DNA from 4 places in the Streptomyces sp. NBC_01012 genome. Region 1 is predicted to be linked to each of the others. Evidence: riboswitches for the same ligand, from Rfam matches in the RefSeq annotation. Region 1 holds a riboswitch; each other region holds the start of a gene.
What was found. A riboswitch is a leader RNA that binds a small molecule or an ion and turns the genes downstream of it on or off. The one in region 1 is predicted to bind cobalamin.
Positions count from the first base shown of each region.

Region 2: linked by a shared signal. The riboswitch ahead of OG623_RS02740 ((2Fe-2S) ferredoxin domain-containing protein) and the one ahead of metE (5-methyltetrahydropteroyltriglutamate--homocysteine S-methyltransferase) in region 1 are both predicted to bind cobalamin.
Region 3: linked by a shared signal. The riboswitch ahead of OG623_RS30455 (FecCD family ABC transporter permease) and the one ahead of metE (5-methyltetrahydropteroyltriglutamate--homocysteine S-methyltransferase) in region 1 are both predicted to bind cobalamin.
Region 4: linked by a shared signal. The riboswitch ahead of cobN (cobaltochelatase subunit CobN) and the one ahead of metE (5-methyltetrahydropteroyltriglutamate--homocysteine S-methyltransferase) in region 1 are both predicted to bind cobalamin.

Region 1 is NZ_CP108688.1:235,913-240,087, forward strand. It holds gene OG623_RS01005 (glycoside hydrolase family 43 protein) at 1-351, opposite strand, end outside; gene OG623_RS01010 (polysaccharide deacetylase family protein) at 548-1,510, shown strand; cobalamin riboswitch at 1,524-1,715, shown strand; gene metE (5-methyltetrahydropteroyltriglutamate--homocysteine S-methyltransferase) at 1,891-4,175, shown strand, end outside.
Region 2 is NZ_CP108688.1:621,224-625,398, forward strand. It holds gene OG623_RS02730 (glutathione-independent formaldehyde dehydrogenase) at 1-785, shown strand, start outside; gene OG623_RS02735 ((2Fe-2S)-binding protein) at 953-1,606, opposite strand; gene OG623_RS02740 ((2Fe-2S) ferredoxin domain-containing protein) at 1,636-1,986, opposite strand; cobalamin riboswitch at 2,125-2,248, opposite strand; gene OG623_RS02745 (hypothetical protein) at 2,508-4,061, shown strand; gene OG623_RS02750 (FAD-binding protein) at 3,985-4,175, opposite strand, start outside.
Region 3 is NZ_CP108688.1:6,807,315-6,811,489, reverse strand. It holds gene OG623_RS30465 (ABC transporter substrate-binding protein) at 1-603, opposite strand, end outside; gene OG623_RS30460 (ABC transporter ATP-binding protein) at 663-1,436, opposite strand; gene OG623_RS30455 (FecCD family ABC transporter permease) at 1,436-2,500, opposite strand; cobalamin riboswitch at 2,600-2,731, opposite strand; gene OG623_RS30450 (TetR/AcrR family transcriptional regulator) at 2,869-3,522, shown strand; gene OG623_RS30445 (ferredoxin) at 3,570-3,770, shown strand; gene OG623_RS30440 (NAD(P)/FAD-dependent oxidoreductase) at 3,767-4,175, shown strand, end outside.
Region 4 is NZ_CP108688.1:3,651,144-3,655,318, reverse strand. It holds gene cobG (precorrin-3B synthase) at 1-1,190, opposite strand, end outside; cobalamin riboswitch at 1,423-1,567, shown strand; gene cobN (cobaltochelatase subunit CobN) at 1,637-4,175, shown strand, end outside.

The DNA of each region.
Region 1 (4,175 bases):
GTCCTCTGCGGTCGCCAGGACGGTGCCCGCGCCTGCCACCACGGTCGTGATCATCCAGAAACGGCCGTCATGGTGGCGCAGCGTGGGCGCGTACACCCCGCAGGAGGACGGAGCCGTGTCGGCCAGCGCCAACCGCGAAGGGCGGTCAAGGGCATGTCCGATCAGCCGCCAGTGCACGAGATCCCTGCTGTGCCACAGCGGGACCCCGGGGACGTACTCGAAGCTGGACGTCGCCACGTAGTAGTCCTCGCCCACGCGGCAGACACTCGGATCCGGACTGAAGCCGGGTATCACGGGATTGTCGAAGAGCACCTGGACCGTCCTCGGGTCAGGCCCCGAGTCGCAGGGCATGATCGTTGAAGCGCTTCGAAGATGGCAGTCGTGCAGGTGGGTGTCAAGCGAGCGGGGCGGACCTTCGACAACCTGTGCGGGCGTGTGAGTTGGCCGTATTGAAGCGCTTCGACTCACCCTTGGCTCGGAGGAGAGTGGGTTCCTGCGGGTCCACAACCATGTGCGCGACCGTCGGGGTGGGGAGCAGACTGCGGGCATGGACCAAGAAGCTGTCGGATCTTCCGGTGTGAACCCTTCGGCGCGGTGGAACCGCGTGCTCGGGTTCCCGCCGGACGCCCGCCTGTTGATCGTCAACTGCGACGACTTCGGCATGTATCCCGCGATCAACACCGCGGTGATCGAATCGATCGAGCAGGGGATCGCGGGGTCGTGCAGCCTCATGACCGTGTGTCCAGCGGCGCAGGACGCCGTACGGCTGCTGCGGCGACGGCCGGACGTCCCGTTCGGGATCCATCTCACCCTGGTGTGTGAGATGCCCGGGCACCCGTGGGGTCCCCTGGCCGCGAAGGACAAGGTGCCCTCGCTGCTCGACCCCGCGGGCAACTTCTTCGCGCCGACGCCGGCAGGACGGACCGCCCTACTCGGCCGTGCCCGGCCCGACGAGGTCGAGACCGAGTTCCGCGCGCAGCTGGACGCCGTGACCGAGAAGGGGCTCACGCCCACCCATCTGGACTTCCACTGCCTGGCCGACGGAGGCCGCGACGACATCCTGGACCTGACCGTGGAACTGGCCCGGGAGTACGGCCTCGCCGTCCGCGTATGGCTGGAGCCGGGCCTTCGGGCGATGCGGCGGCGGGGGCTGCCCGTCGTCGACCACGACTTCCTGGACAGCTTCTCCCTGGCGACCGAGGACAAGGCGGCACGGTATGCCCGACTGCTCCAGGCGCTGCCGATCGGTCTCAGCGAATGGGCCGTGCATCCCGGTCTCGGCGACCGTGAGGCGACAACCGTCGACAGCGGATGGCGGGTGCGCCGTGCCGACCACGACTTCCTCACGTCACCCGAGGCCCGTGAGGCCGTGGAACGGGAGGGCATCACGGTGATCGACCACCGGGCCCTTCAGCGTGTCTGGGCACGCGACGCCGGGGCCACCGTGGGCCGCCGCCCCGGCCATCCGCATGCTGGACCTGGCGCACCGGACGCCCGGACGGACCCGTAGGCTGGCGGGTGCAGCTGGTTCGCCCCGTCCGCCAGACGGGATGCGTCGCAAGAGGGAACCCGGTGGAATTCCGGGACTGCCCCGCAGCGGTGAGCGGGAACGACCGCCGTCATACGCACTGGGTCCGACGTACCGGGCCTGGGAAGCGACGGCCATTAGGTGTCCTCCTTGAGGGCGTGCCCGCGAGTCCGAAGACCTGCCATCTGCCCGCGCGCGGACGAACCGTGCGCGGACCATCCCGGTGACCTCGTGGGCGGGTCGGCGTACATACCAGGCGGATCACCGCGTCGTCCGGCGCGCCTCCCGTCCGGTACGTCACCCCTTCGCGCTCTCGTCCCGTCTCCGGGATCTCAGGGATTCATCTCGCGAAGGAGATCTCCGTGACCACCGAGCACCCGACCGCGGCAGCGCGGTCCACCGTGTACGGCTACCCCCGGCAGGGACAGAACCGGGAACTGAAGAAGGCCGTCGAGGGCTACTGGAAGGGACGGGTCACCGCGGACGCCCTCCGCGCCACCGCGGCGGAGCTACGTCGTACCACCTGGCAGCAGCTGGGCGCCGACGGTATCGACGAGGTCCCGACCGGGGACTTCTCGTACTACGACCATGTGCTGGACACCACCGTCATGGTCGGTGCCGTCCCCGCACGCCATCGCGAGGCGGTCGCAGCCGACCCGCTCGACGGCTACTTCGCGATGGCGCGTGGCACGCAGGACGTCGCACCACTGGAGATGACCAAGTGGTTCGACACCAACTACCACTATCTGGTCCCGGAGCTGGGCCCGGACACGGTCTTCACGGCGAACTCGGCCAAGCAGGTGGCCGAGCTCAAGGAGGCGGTAGCCCTGGGGGCCACCGCCAGGCCGGTCCTGGTGGGTCCGGTGACGTATCTGCTCCTGGCCAAGCCCGCCCCGGGTGTCGCCGCGGACTTCGACACGCTCACGCTCCTGGACCGCCTGCTGCCGGTGTACGCCGAGGTGCTCGGCGACCTGCGTGCGGCCGGCGCCGAGTGGGTGCAGCTCGACGAGCCCGCACTCGTCCAGGACCGCGGCCAGGCCGAACTGGCCGCCGTCGAGCGCGCCTACCAGCTGCTGGGCACGCTCGCCGACCGGCCCAAGCTGCTGGTCGCCTCCTACTTCGGCCGGCTGGGCGAAGCCCTTCCCGTCCTCGCCAAGGCACCGGTGGACGGGCTCGCGCTGGACTTCACCGAGGCCGCCGCCGCGAATCTGGACGCTCTGGCCGCGGTCGGCGGGCTTCCCGGCAAGCGCCTGGTCGCGGGGGTCGTCAACGGGCGCAACATCTGGATCAACGACCTGGAGAAGTCGCTCTCCACGCTCGGCACCCTGCTCGGGCTCGCCGGACGCGTCGACGTGGCGCCCTCCTGCTCCCTGCTGCACGTCCCCCTGGACACCACGGCCGAACGCGACATCGACCCGCAGCTCCTGCGCTGGCTGGCCTTCGCCCGGCAGAAGACCGCCGAAGTCGTGACTCTGGCCCGGGGAATCACCCGGGGCACCGGCGCCATCACCGCCGAACTCGCCGCCAACCGGGCCGACCTTGCCTCCCGCACGCACTCCCCGGTCACCCGGGACCCCGCTGTCCGCACCAGGACAGCCGCGGTGACCGAGGGCGACGCCCGCCGCTCGCAGCCGTACAGCGAACGGGCCTCTGCCCAGCGTGCGCACCTCGGGCTGCCCCTGCTGCCGACGACCACCATCGGCTCGTTCCCGCAGACGGACGAACTGCGCACCGCCCGGGCCGACCTGCGCGCCGGACGTATCGACGCGGCCGGGTACGAGGAGCGCATCAAGGCCGAGATCCAGGAGGTCATCTCCTTCCAGGAGGAGACCGGGCTGGACGTCCTGGTGCACGGCGAGGCCGAACGCAATGACATGGTGCAGTACTTCGCGGAGCGGCTGACCGGGTACCTCGCCACCCAGCACGGCTGGGTCCAGTCCTACGGCACCCGCTATGTCCGTCCTCCGGTACTGGCGGGCGACATCTCCCGCCCCGAGCCGATGACGGTGGGCTGGACGACGTATGCCCAGTCGCTCACCGACCGTCCGGTCAAGGGCATGCTCACCGGGCCTGTCACCATGCTCGCCTGGTCCTTCGTCCGCGACGACCAGCCTCTCGGGGACACCGCCCGCCAGGTCGCGCTCGCTCTCCGGGACGAGGTGAACGATCTGGAGGCCGCGGGGACTTCGGTCATCCAGGTGGACGAGCCCGCACTGCGCGAGACACTGCCGCTGCGCGCCGCCGACCACCAGGAGTATCTCGCCTGGGCGACGGAGTCGTTCCGGCTCACCACCGGCGGGGTGCGACCGGACACCCAGATCCACACCCATATGTGCTATGCCGAGTTCGGTGACATCGTCCAGGCCATCGACGACCTCGACGCCGACGTCATCAGCCTGGAGGCCGCACGCTCCCACATGCAGGTCGCCCACGAGCTGGCGGACCACGGATACCCGCGTGAAGCGGGACCCGGCGTGTACGACATCCACTCGCCCCGTGTTCCGAGCGCCGATGAGGCCGCCGAGCTGCTGCGCACCGGACTGAAGGCGATCCCGGCCGGCCGGCTGTGGGTCAATCCGGACTGCGGGCTCAAGACCCGTGGCTGGCCGGAGACCCGCGTCTCGCTGGAGAACCTCGTGTCCGCGGC
Region 2 (4,175 bases), 390 kb from region 1:
GCCCGTACACCGGCGGGCAGGCGGAGTACCTGCGTGTGCCGTTCGCCGACTTCAACTGCCTGCGACTGCCGCCCGGCACCGAGCACGAGGACGACTTCGCGATGCTCGCCGACATCTTCCCCACCGGGTACCACGCCACGGAGCTGGCGCAGGTCAGCCCGGGCGAGACGGTGGTGGTCTCCGGCGCCGGTCCCGTCGGGCTGATGGCCGCCTACTCCGCGGTTCTGCGAGGGGCGTCGAAGGTGTTCAGCGTCGACAAGGTGCCGAGCCGCCTGGCACTGGCCGAGCAGATCGGCGCGGTGCCCGTCGACTACAGCAAGGTCGACGCGGCCGAGCAGATCATCGAGCTGACCGACGGGGCCGGTGCCGACAAGGGCATCGACGCCGTCGGATACCAGGCCACCGTGCAGGAGGGCGAGGAACAGCCGGCGGTCGTGCTCAACACCCTCGTCCAGAGCGTCCGGGCCACCGGGATGCTCGGGGTGGTCGGCCTCTACGTGCCCTCCGATCCCGGCGCGCCGAACGAGGACGCCGCGCACGGCCGACTGCTGTTCAACGTCGGCAAGTTCTGGGAGAAGGGGCTGCGGATGGCGACCGGCCAGGCGAACGTCAAGGCCTACAACCAGCAGCTGCGCGACCTCATCGTCGCCGGCCGCGCCGAGCCGAGCTTCGTCGTCTCCAAGCGGCTGCCGCTGGAGGATGCCCAGGACGCCTACCAGCGGTTCGACAAGCGCGAGGACGGGTACTCGAAGGTCGTGCTCAAGCCCGGCCTGAAGGCCGCCTGATCCCGACCCCCGATGCGCCGAGCCGGTGCACGGCCGACGTCCCGCGATGCAGGCCGTGCACACCGGCCCTCGGCCGGGGCCGGGGACGGCCGGCGCGGGAGGCGGCAGATGTGAAAGCGACCTTCGGGACGGAGAGCGCCACCCCCGAGGGGGTGCCCCGTCTCGTCTCAGCCCGCGAAACAGCAGTCCCCGCATGTCGTGCCGCTCGGAGTGCGGTAGTAGAGGCAGCAGCTGCGACGGCGGAAAGCCAGGTCCGGCCCGGTCAACTGCCCCGTACCGGCGAGCTGTCCCCTGCCGAGCAGATCCGTGAGGAGTTCGCCGAGCGGAGCACGCAGATGTGGGTGGGCGGAGAGCAGCACGCCGCCTGATCCGGCCAACGCGGACGCGGCGTTCCCGTACAGCAGGCGCGGAGCGACCTTGACGTGCAAGCCGGCGCGCAGGCCGTCGAGGTGCCGCATCACCTCGGCGTACAGGCTGCCCGTACGGTCGGACAGCGAGTCGGCATACCAGCCGGCGGGCTCGGGCAGCCTGAGTTCCGAGCTGTCGTCGGCGCGCTGCAACGCTCTCAGGTCCGGCACGATTCCGTGCAGCAGCACGCAGGCCAGCACGGGCGACCAGAGACGGGCGGCGTACCCCAGGTGCGCGATGGAGACTCCGACGCGGAGCTCGGTGGTGCGGTATCGGGCGGCAACGGCGGTGGACAGGTCGGCGAAGCCATGGCTGTAGAAGTGGTCCACGGGACACCAGCCCTCGTCATCCCCTCCGACGCGCAGGGCGAAGAAGCCCCCGATGGCCGCCACATCGTCCAGGGCCTCTGCCACGACCGCCCCGGGTGCCCGAACGGAATCCTTCACGGGACTCTCGGAGACCGCGCGGCGCCGGGCGGCAGGCAGGCGTACAGGTCGAGAATCTCGGGCTTGGGGGCGATGCCAGGACCGCCGGCGCGCACCCAGTCCACTATGTCCTCGGTGGCTCGGGGATCGTTGACGAGCCCCAGCCACACCGGCCTGGCGCCGGCTGCCCGGCCGGCGGAGGAGGGTTGCACCACGACAACGTTGGCTTGGTCGCACACGTCGAGGCATTCGGAGACACGTACGGGTGCCTCGGAGCGTAGACGTGCCGTCTGCGCGGCGTGATCGATTCCGCTCACCTTGGCGGTGCCGCAGCAACAGTCACGGCACACGACGATCCGGCACGGCACCTGGCCGGCCGCCGCCCCTGTCCCCTCGGCCTCGGCCTCGGCCTCGGCCAAGGTTCCTTCGTCCGGCTTCTCAGGCACGCTGAACCGCCCTCTCTCCGGGGAGATCCGCCCCGGCGTCCATCGAGGAGGCGACCGCGTGAGTCTCCTGGCTCTCGGGTCACCACTCGTCCCGTCCTTCCCGCCCCTGCGGGGTGGTGGAGTTGCCGGGATCCGCTCGCCGATCACAGTGGCGGGACCGCGCCGGATTCTCACCGGCTTCCTCGGACCGCCGTCGCCCTGTCGCAGCCATCATCGCATCCTGCCGGTGCCGGGCCCGCCGGTCGACGGCATCCACAAAGTGGGCGCCAGGGTCTTGCACTCCATGTCGGCCACTGCGAGCCTGACCACCAAACAGCAGACATCTTACGTCTGCTGTCCGGTTCAATGAGTTTGTGCCAAGCCGAGGAGAGCGCATGAGCGACGAACCCTTCAGCGGAGTCACCAGGCGGGGCGTAGTGGTCGGAGGCCTGGCCACGACGGCGATGGGCGCCGCGGGCATCCTCGCCGCGGCGGAACCGGCGACGGCGAGTCCGTCGGCCGCCCCCACGGCCGGCAGATCACGACCGGCCGATCCGACGAGCCGGCCGCACAAGTACTTCGCCTTCGACACCGGCCTCTGGAACGGTCACCAGGGAATGGCGAACTGCCGGATCGAGATGGGCGGTTTCGTCAAGGACGAGAAGCACAACCCCCTGTTCAGGGAAGGGATATTCGAGCATCCCAGGTTGCCGTGGGAGCCGCGCTTCGACAATGGATACCCGAACGTCTTCTGGGATGCCGATCACAAGAAGTTCCGCTGCTACTACACACTCTTCCTCCGCGACCCCGCATCACTCAACACTCCTCCGGAGAAAAGACGCGGACAGGACTACGTCATCGCCGACAGAAAAACCGGGTGTTGTTACGCGGAGTCCATTGACGGTGTGCACTGGACGAAGCCCATGTTGGGCCTGGTCGGTTTCGAAGGCAGCAAGGACAACAACATCCTGTTCGAAAACGTTCAGGGCACATCCGTCCTCCATGACCCCGCAGACCCCGACCCCACCCGTCGGTACAAGCTGATCACGCTGCGCGAAGCCGGCGGAACCTCGCTGTGCGTGGCATTCTCGTCCGACGGCATTCACTTCAGCGATTTGAAGCCCTGGCCTGCCAACAGCCCTTCTCCAGGAGCGGACTGCCACAACCTGGTCTTCCGCGACTCGCGTACAGATGAGTACGTCCTGATCACACGCCTGTGGGACAGCAATATCCGGGTATCCGCCATGTCGCGGTCCAAGGATTTCATCAACTGGTCGAAACCGGTCGAGGTCCACCGGGGCAACGGGTTCGACTCGCAGATCTACTCGATGCCGGTCTTCGAGTACGGCGACCTCTACCTCGGGCTCGCCTCGCTGTACCGGGACGGCGACACCACTCTTCCGTACCACGACACCGTCGACCTGGCACTGCAGTGGTCCACCAACCTCACCGAGTGGAACGACGTCGCTCTCGATGACAGCACGTTCATCCCACACGGCAAGGGCATGGGGAAGTACCCGCGCGGAGACTTCGACAGCAGCGTCATCTTCTCCTCGACCCCCGTGGAAATCGACGACAAGATGTACTTCTACTACATGGGCGGAAAGGGCCCACACACCGGTTGGCGCGAGTCCGCACTCGGCCGGGGATACATCAGGAAGGACAAGTTCGCCTGCTACGGGAGCCGTAGCGGAAACGCGCCGTCCTCGCTCACCACACAGGGACTCAATTTCTTCGGCGAGAACATCGAGTTGCTCATCGACATCGAAGACGGCGGGTGGCTCGATGTGGACCTGATGGACCAGGCAGGGACCGTGATCCAACGCGGCTTCGAAGCCGACAGCAGCCGGCTCCGTGAGCTCAGCAACGGATGGCATCAGCTTACGTGGGAGAAATCATCCGTGATGAACCTCGATCGCGATTCCTTCTACGCGCTGAGGATCACGATGCGCAAGGCGAAGCTCTGGGCCATCCAGGGCGACCTGTACGTGCGCCCACTGAAGTACGCCAAGCCGTGACCCGGGTGACGGTCACTCGGGCCGGGTGAGCGAGCGCGGCCGCGAGACGGCGCACGGACGTGCCGGTGCGCAGGTAGCCGGATCGCAGATGCCGTTCGAGTAGGAAGCGTGGAG
Region 3 (4,175 bases), 6.6 Mb from region 1:
GAACGAGGCGATGAGCGCGTCGGCCCGGTCCTCGACGTCGAACATCCGGCCGAGGTTCTCCAGGTCGGTGTACAGCGCGTCGAGCGGTGCCATCACACCGCGGGCCTTGCCCTGTCCGTTGCGGCAGGACTCACTGAGCAGATACGAGTCGATGCCGACCCGCCGCAGCGCGGCGGGGGTGAAGCCGTCGCCCTCGCTGAAACCGTAGTTCCAGCCCGCGAAGACCAGATCGGCCCCTGCGTCCAGGACCAGCTCCTTGTTGATCTGCTTCTTCGACAGCCAGGTGGTCTTCGCGTAGCCGTCCTTCCAGGGCACGGACGTCAGATCGCCCTTGTCGTCGGGCATCACATAGCCGGCCATGTGGTCCTCGAGACCAAGGGCGAACATGATCTCGGTGATGCCGACATCGTTGGTGACCACATGCTGCGGGGCCTTGTCGTACGTCTTCTTCTCGCCGCAGTTGGTGACGGTCACCGGGTAGTGGCCGCCGGCCGCCCGGGCGCCGTCCTCCTTCCCGTTCTCCGGGGTGACCTCCGCCCCGCAGCCGGCGAGGGCGAGAGTGGCGGCGAGGGCGAGCGCGGCGGGGCGTACGGAGGGGCGCATGGCGGTGGAGGCTCCTTGGGGCGGTCGACGGGCGGAGGGGGGCACACGGAGAGGAGGGGTCACACGGAGGGGAGACGGTCGAAGAGCAGCTGCACCGCGCCGGTCTCGGGGTGCGGTACGCGATGCGCCCGTACGCAGAAGACCTCGGCCAGCAATTCGGGTGTGAGGACGTCGTGCGGTGCTCCCGAGGCGACGATCCGCCCGCCGTCGATGACATGGAGGGCGTCGCAGTGGAGTGCGGCGAGGTTGAGGTCGTGCAGCGCGGTGAGCACGGTCAGCCCGCTCCCCCGCACCAGCGACAGGACCTCCAGCTGCTGGGCGATGTCCAGGTGGTTGGTGGGTTCGTCGAGCACCAGCACCTGAGGCTGCTGGGCGAACGCGCGGGCGATCAGGACCCGTTGCTTCTCGCCTCCGGAGAGGGTGAGGAAACCGCGGTCGGCCAGATGGGCGGCCCCGACACCCTTGAGCGCGGCCTCGCACATCCTGCGGTCCTCGTCGGTGGTGCGGGCCACCGGCCCCTGGTGCGGCAGCCGGCCCATGGCCACGATCTCGGCGACGGTGAAGTCGAACTCCGGGACGACCTCCTGCGGAAGCGCGGCGATCCTGCGTGCGCTCTCCCTGGCCGTCATGGAGCGCAGATCCTCCCCGTCGATACGGACCGTGCCCGCGGAGGGGCTCAGAGCCCGGTAGACGCAGCGCAGCAGGGTCGACTTGCCGCTGCCGTTGGGTCCGACGAGGCCGACGAGCTGCCCGCTGCCCGCGCGCAGCGTGACGTCCTCCACCAGCCGCGCGCCGGCGAGCTCCACCGTGAGTGTGTCGATGTCGACGCGCATCAGGCGCCTCCGAAGGTGTAGGTGCGGCGGCGCATCAGCAGGATGAAGCACGGCACGCCGATGGCCGCGGTCACCACCCCCACGGGCAGTTCGGCGGGTGCGAGCACCACCCGCGACAGGATGTCCACCCAGATCAGCAGGACGGCGCCGGCCAGGGGTGCGACGGCCAGCAGGCGGCGGTGGTCCGCGCCGACCAGCATCCGCGCGGCGTGCGGGACCATCAGGCCCACGAAGCCGATCGCGCCGCTGACCGCGACGACGGCCCCGGTGACGGCGGCGGAGACGAGGAAGAGCTCCTTGCGCAGGCGCCCGGGGTCCACCCCCAGCGTGGCGGCGGTCTCGTCGCCCATGGCGAGGGCGTTCAGCCGGCGTGCCGACCAGGCGAGGTGGGCGAGGCCGCCGAGCACGGCACCCGCGGCGATCGGCACCGACGACCAGGTGGCCCCGCCCAGGCTGCCGAGCAGCCACATCATCGCGGACCGTGCCGCCTCGCCCCGCTCGGCGGCGAACACCATGAAGGTGGTCACGGCGGAGAAGCCGTAGTACATCGCAGTCCCGGTCAGCACGAGTCTGAGCGGTGTGAGGCCCCGGGGGGTCCTGGCGATCGCGTACACCAGCACCATGGCGAACAGCGCGGAGAGGAAGGCCGCCGAGGAGAGCGCCCAGACACCGAACGCGCCGAAGGCCCCGAAGATGAGCACGGCGTTGGCGCCGACGGCCGCTCCCGACGAGATGCCGAGGACGAACGGGTCGGCGAGCGCGTTGCGCACCATGGCCTGCACGGCGATGCCGACGGCCGACAGACCGGCCCCGACGACGGCGGCGAGCACGGAGCGCGGGAAGCGCAGCTCCCAGACGATGGTGTACGAGGAGACCTCGTCCGGTGTGATCCGCCCGCCCGTCAGCCCGGCCCACAGGTGGTGCAGCGTCTCGCCCCAGGTGAGCCCCGACGCCCCGATTCCCGCCCCGCAGGCCAGGGACAGCGGGAGCGCGACGCACAGGCCGGTCACGAGAAGGGGTAGGGAGACGCGCTGGGGCGGTATTCGGTCGGGGGGCGTGGCCACGGGCGGATCACTTTCGCCTCGGGCCGTGCCTACGTAATCCAAGGGGCGGCCCGGAGCGCGCGAGGCGCCTTGCGCAGCACCTCTCGCAGTCCACGGCGATCGACAGAGCTTCGCCACCGCGGGTGATCGGGCTTACGGGACCCTGTCGGGCTCCGCCTACCGTTGCGGGTCAGCGCCGGACTTCGACCGGACTTCCCCCACGAGGCGCATGCAGTTTAGAGCATCCGGACGGGCCGGCTCCCTGCGCATGATTCCGGCCGGTCACCCACCCAATTAAGTCAGTCGGTTGACTCAAATGCGGGGCGGTGTTCTAGTGATCAAGAGAAGGCGACTGATCAAGAGAGCGTGACGTCGAGGAGGAAGCCATCGTGAACAGAACCGAGCCTCGCACCGGCCGCGGCGCCGGCACACGCGAGGCCATCATGAAAGCGGCCGAGCGCCTCTACGCGGAGCACGGTCTTTCGGGCGTCTCCAACCGGCAGATCGGCGAGGCGGCGGGCCAGGGCAACACCACCGCCGTCAGTTACCACTTCGGGAGCAAGGCGACGCTCGTACGGGCCATCATGACCAGGCACGGCACCGAGGTCGACCTGATCCGCGCGCGATACGTCGAGGCCGCCGGCGACAGCACCGACCTGCGGGACTGGGTGCGCTGTCTGCTGCGCCCGGTGACCGACCACAACGCCGCCGTCGGCGCCCCCTCCTGGCACGCGCGTTTCTCCGTACAGGTGATGACCGACCCGCTGATGCGGACGCTGGTGGCGGACGAGTCCCTCACCCGCGACAGCCTGCGCCGCACCCTGAAGGGGCTCGGCACCTGCCTGCACCCCATCGTGCCGCCGGACATCCGCCCGGCGCGGGCCGAGATGGCCCGCCATCTGATCACCCACACCTGCGCGGAGCAGGAGCGCGCCCTGGCCGAGGAGCCGGCCGGTGCCGACGCGGCCTGGAAGCGCACCGCCGACGCGCTGGAGGACGCCCTGGTGGGGCTGCTCGCCGCGCCCACCACGCGCCGCCGATGACCACCGATGACCACCGAAAGCACGCCACGCATGAACAGGGAGAGCATATGAAGATCACTGTGGACGAGGAGAAGTGCTGCGGCGCCGGGCAGTGCGTGCTGATCGCACCCGAGGTGTTCGACCAGCGTGACGAGGACGGCATCGTCGTCCTCCTCGACCCGGCGCCGCCCGCCGAGCGGCACGAAGGGGTCCGCGAGTCCGCGGACATCTGCCCGGCCGCCGCCATCCAGCTCCACGAGGACGCGTGAGTACGCCGTCGGACGTACTCGTCGTCGGGGCCGGTGCCGCGGGTCTCGCCGTCGTCGAGAGCCTGCGCCGCAAGGGCTACAGCGGGCGCGTCACGCTGCTCGGCGAGGAGACCGGAGCACCGTACGACCGCCCGCCCCTGTCCAAGCAGGTGCTCGCGGGGACCTGGGAGGCCGAGCGCACGCACCTGCGCACCCGGGACGTACTGGACGCCCTGGACGCCGAGTTCGTCCTCGGTGAGCGTGCGTCGGCGTTCGACGCGGCGAGCCGTGCGGTGCGCACCGCGAGCGGGACCGAGCTGCGGGCGGAAGCCGTCGTCCTGGCCACGGGACTGCGTCCGCGCAGACTGCCGGGGCTGTCGGGCCCGGCGGGCGTGCATGTGCTGCGGACCCTCGACGACGCCGCGC
Region 4 (4,175 bases), 3.4 Mb from region 1:
ACCACGTCGATCCACTCCCCGTGGGGGTGGCCGCAGCGGCGTTCGCACCCGGACCAGTACACAGGCAGCCGGCCGGCCGGTCCGACGGCGGCCCCCGCATCGGCCCGTACGTCTGCCAGCGACTTCGCGCAGCCTGGCTGTCCGATACAGGCTCCGACACCCGCCCAGGGGGAGCCTGGCCCGGTGATCAGGCCGGACTCCGAGAGGGCGGTGAGCAGGTCCTCCGTACGGCCGGGCGCGATCCCGGTGACCACGGCTCCGCGCCAGGGGGTGAGGCGCAGCTCCCCGGCGCTCGACAGCAGCCGCCACTGCGCCAGGTCCAGCCGCCCCAGCGGTACGCCGACGGACAGCGCGGTCTCGTGGGTGCCGCCGGGGACGGGGCCCGGGGCCGGGTGCAGTGCTTCGAGGGGGCGGGGGAGGTGGCCCGGGGTCACGGTGACGCCTGCCCTGCGCAGCCGGCGCTCGACCTCGGAGGGCAGCGCCGCCCCGCTGTCGGGCAGGTCCCTGATCCGCCAGGCGCCGCTGCCGCGGGCCGCGTCGAGGAAGGCTTCGGCGGCGAGCAGCGCGGCGCGGGGGGCGTCGGGGGAGGGGACGCGGTGTACGGCGTCGCCGTCCCCGACGCGCAGCAGGGCGCCGCCGGCGTCGCCGCGCAGGGTGAGGTCGGCGCCGAGAGCGTCCACGTCACCGCGGCCGTCGTCGAGCGCGAACAGAAAGCGTCCGGAGAGCGCAGTCGCGCTCTCACTTCCGCACAGAAGGCGGTCAAGGCCGGTCAGCCAGGGGCGGATGTCGAGGGCCCCGAGGCCGTCGAGCCCGGAGAGCGGGGACGCGACCACATTGCGTACGCGCTCATGGCGGGCGGAGGGCAGCAGCCCGGCCTCGTCGAGCAGCCCGGCCAGCTCGGCACCGCACTCAGGGGCGAGCCCGCGCAGCTGCACGTTGCCACGGGAGGTGAGATGCAACTCACCGTCACCGAAACGCTCGGCGGCCTGCCCCAGCGCCGCCGCACGGCGGGATGTCAGCACTCCGCCGGGTATGCGGATCCGCGCCAGCGCCCCGTCGTCCGCCCGGTGCAGACGCAGCGCGCCGGGGCAGGCGTCACCGCTGCTCCGGGCACATGCGTCGCCCGTGGACCGGGACGTGACGGCCTCGGACGAGGTCGTGAGGGGGGAGGCGGGCATGGCGGCGAGCATACCGACCGTGACCGTGGCGGGGCCCTGCCGTCACTGTGACCTACCGGACACCCGGCGCCGTGCCGGTCGGTGGCCTGGTCCGTGGCCCGCCGGACACCCGGTGCCGCGCCGGTCCGTGGCCCGCCGGACATCTGGTGCCGCGTTCGTACGTGACCTAACCGGACAGCCGCTGCCGTGCCGGTCGGAGCGGGGGGCCGTCTGGTCAGGACCCCCCACCTGCCGCCTACTATGCCTAGCGGCGGTCCGTTCGGGCCGTCATCACCAAAAGGTGACATGGAGGAAGCCCGGTGAGATTCCGGCGCGGTCCCGCCACTGTGAGCCCGGCCCCCTGAGGCCGTGCGAGTCAGGAACTCCTTTCCCCACGCTCTCGGCTCCGCCCGAGCAGGGGAGATCCCAATCGGACAACTGCCTGGGGCGTGGACACCCCGGGGAAGGGCTGACGCCGCATGATCCTGCTCCTGTCGACGTCCGACACCGACCTGCTGAGCGCCCGCGCCTCCCAGGGCCCGGTCAGCTACCGCTACGCCAACCCTTCCCGGCTCGGCCCCGATGACCTTCCGCAGCTCCTGGACGGCACCGACCTGGTCGTCGTCCGCCTCCTCGGTGGCGTACGCGCCTGGCAGGAGGGCCTCGACCAGGTGCTCGCCACCGGCCGGCCCGTCGTCGTACTGACCGGTGAACAGGCCCCCGACGCCCAGCTGATGGCGGCCTCCACCGTGCCCATCGGCATCGCGGCCGAGGCGCACGCCTACCTCGCGCACGGCGGCCCCGCCAACCTGGAGCAGCTGGCCCGCTTCCTCTCCGACACCGTGCTGCTCACCGGCCACGGCTTCGAGCCGCCCGCCCCGGCCCCCGCGTGGGGTCCGCTGGAGCGGACCGCCCGCGATGTCACGGGCCCGACGGTCGCGGTGCTCTACTACCGCGCCCACCACATGAGCGGCAACACCGCGTTCATCGACGCGCTCTGCACCGCCGTGGAGGACGCGGGCGCCCGCCCCCTCCCGCTGTACGTCGCCTCGCTGCGCACCCCCGAGCCCGAGCTCATCGACGAACTCCGGTCCGTCGACGCCATCGTGACCACCGTCCTCGCCGCGGGCGGAACCAAGCCCGCCACGGCGTCCGCGGGCGGCGACGACGAGTCCTGGGACGCGGGCGCCCTCACCGGCCTCGACGTACCCGTCCTCCAGGCGCTCTGCCTCACCAGCCCGCGCGCCGCCTGGGAGGAGAACGACGAGGGTGTCTCGCCGCTCGACGCAGCCACCCAGATCGCCGTGCCCGAGTTCGACGGCCGTCTGATCACTGTCCCGTTCTCCTTCAAGGAGATCGACGAGGACGGTCTGCCCGCGTACGTCGCCGACCCCGAGCGGGCAGCCCGGGTCGCCGGGATCGCCGTACGGCACGCGAGGCTCCGTCACATCCCGGCCGCCGACAAGCGGATCGCGCTCGTCCTGTCCGCGTACCCGACGAAGCACTCCCGCATCGGCAACGCGGTCGGCCTCGACACCCCCGCCAGCGCCGTCGCCCTGCTGCGCCGCCTGCGCGCCGAGGGCTACGACTTCGGCCCTGAGGAAGACATCCCGGGCCTGGTCTCAGGCGACGGCGACGAGCTGATCTACGCGCTCATCGAGGCCGGTGGCCACGACCAGGAGTGGCTGACCGAGGAGCAGCTGGCCCGGAATCCGGTCCGTATCCCCGCCGCCGACTACCGCCGCTGGTTCGCCACGCTGCCCGCCGAACTCCGTGAGGCGGTCGAGGAGCACTGGGGCCCCGCGCCCGGCGAGATGTTCCTCGACCGGTCCCGCAACCCCGAGGGCGACATCGTGCTGGCGGCGCTGCGCCGCGGCAATCTGCTGATCCTCATCCAGCCGCCGCGCGGCTTCGGCGAGAACCCGATCGCGATCTACCACGACCCCGATCTGCCGCCCTCGCACCACTACCTCGCCGCCTACCGCTGGATCGCCGCGTCCGCCGACGACAACGGCTTCGGCGCCGACGCGATGATCCACCTCGGCAAGCACGGCAATCTGGAGTGGCTGCCCGGGAAGAACGCGGGCCTGTCCGCCGCCTGCGGCCCCGACGCCGCGCTGGGTGACCTCCCGCTCGTCTACCCGTTCCTGGTCAACGACCCCGGCGAGGGCACCCAGGCCAAGCGTCGTGTGCACGCCACCCTGGTGGACCATCTGGTGCCGCCGATGGCCCGCGCCGACAGCTACGGCGACATCGCCCGCCTCGAACAACTCCTGGACGAGCACGCCCAGATCGCCGCCATGGACCCGGCCAAGCTGCCGGCCGTCCGCGCCCAGATCTGGACGCTCATCCAGGCCGCGAAGCTCGACCACGACCTGGGCATCGAAGGCCGCCCCGAGGACGAGGGCTTCGACGAGTTCATCATGCATCTCGACGGCTGGCTCTGTGAGATCAAGGACGTCCAGATCCGTGACGGACTGCACGTCCTGGGCGCGGCCCCGGCCGGCAAGGACCGCGTCAACCTGGTGCTCGCCGTGCTGCGCGCCCGGCAGATCTGGGGCGGCACGGCTTCGCTGCCCGGCCTGCGCGAGGCGCTCGGCCTCGACGAGTCGGCCGCCACCCGCACCGCCGCCGACACGGTCGAGGAGCAGGCCCGCGCGCTCGTCCAGGCCATGGACGACGCCGACTGGGATCCGGCGGCCGTCGCCGGTGTGGCCGAGGGGCATCCCCGGGCCGTCGCCGACATCCTCGACTTCGCCGCCCGCGAGGTCGTGCCCCGCCTCGCCGCGACGACCGACGAGCTGGACCACGCGGTGCACGCGCTGAGCGGCGGCTTCGTCCCGGCCGGCCCGTCCGGATCCCCGCTGCGCGGCCTGGTCAACGTCCTGCCGACCGGCCGTAACTTCTACTCCGTCGACCCGAAGGCCGTGCCCTCCCGCCTCGCGTGGGAGACCGGCCAGGCACTCGCCGACTCGCTCCTGGAGCGCTACCGCGCCGACAACGGCGACTGGCCCACCT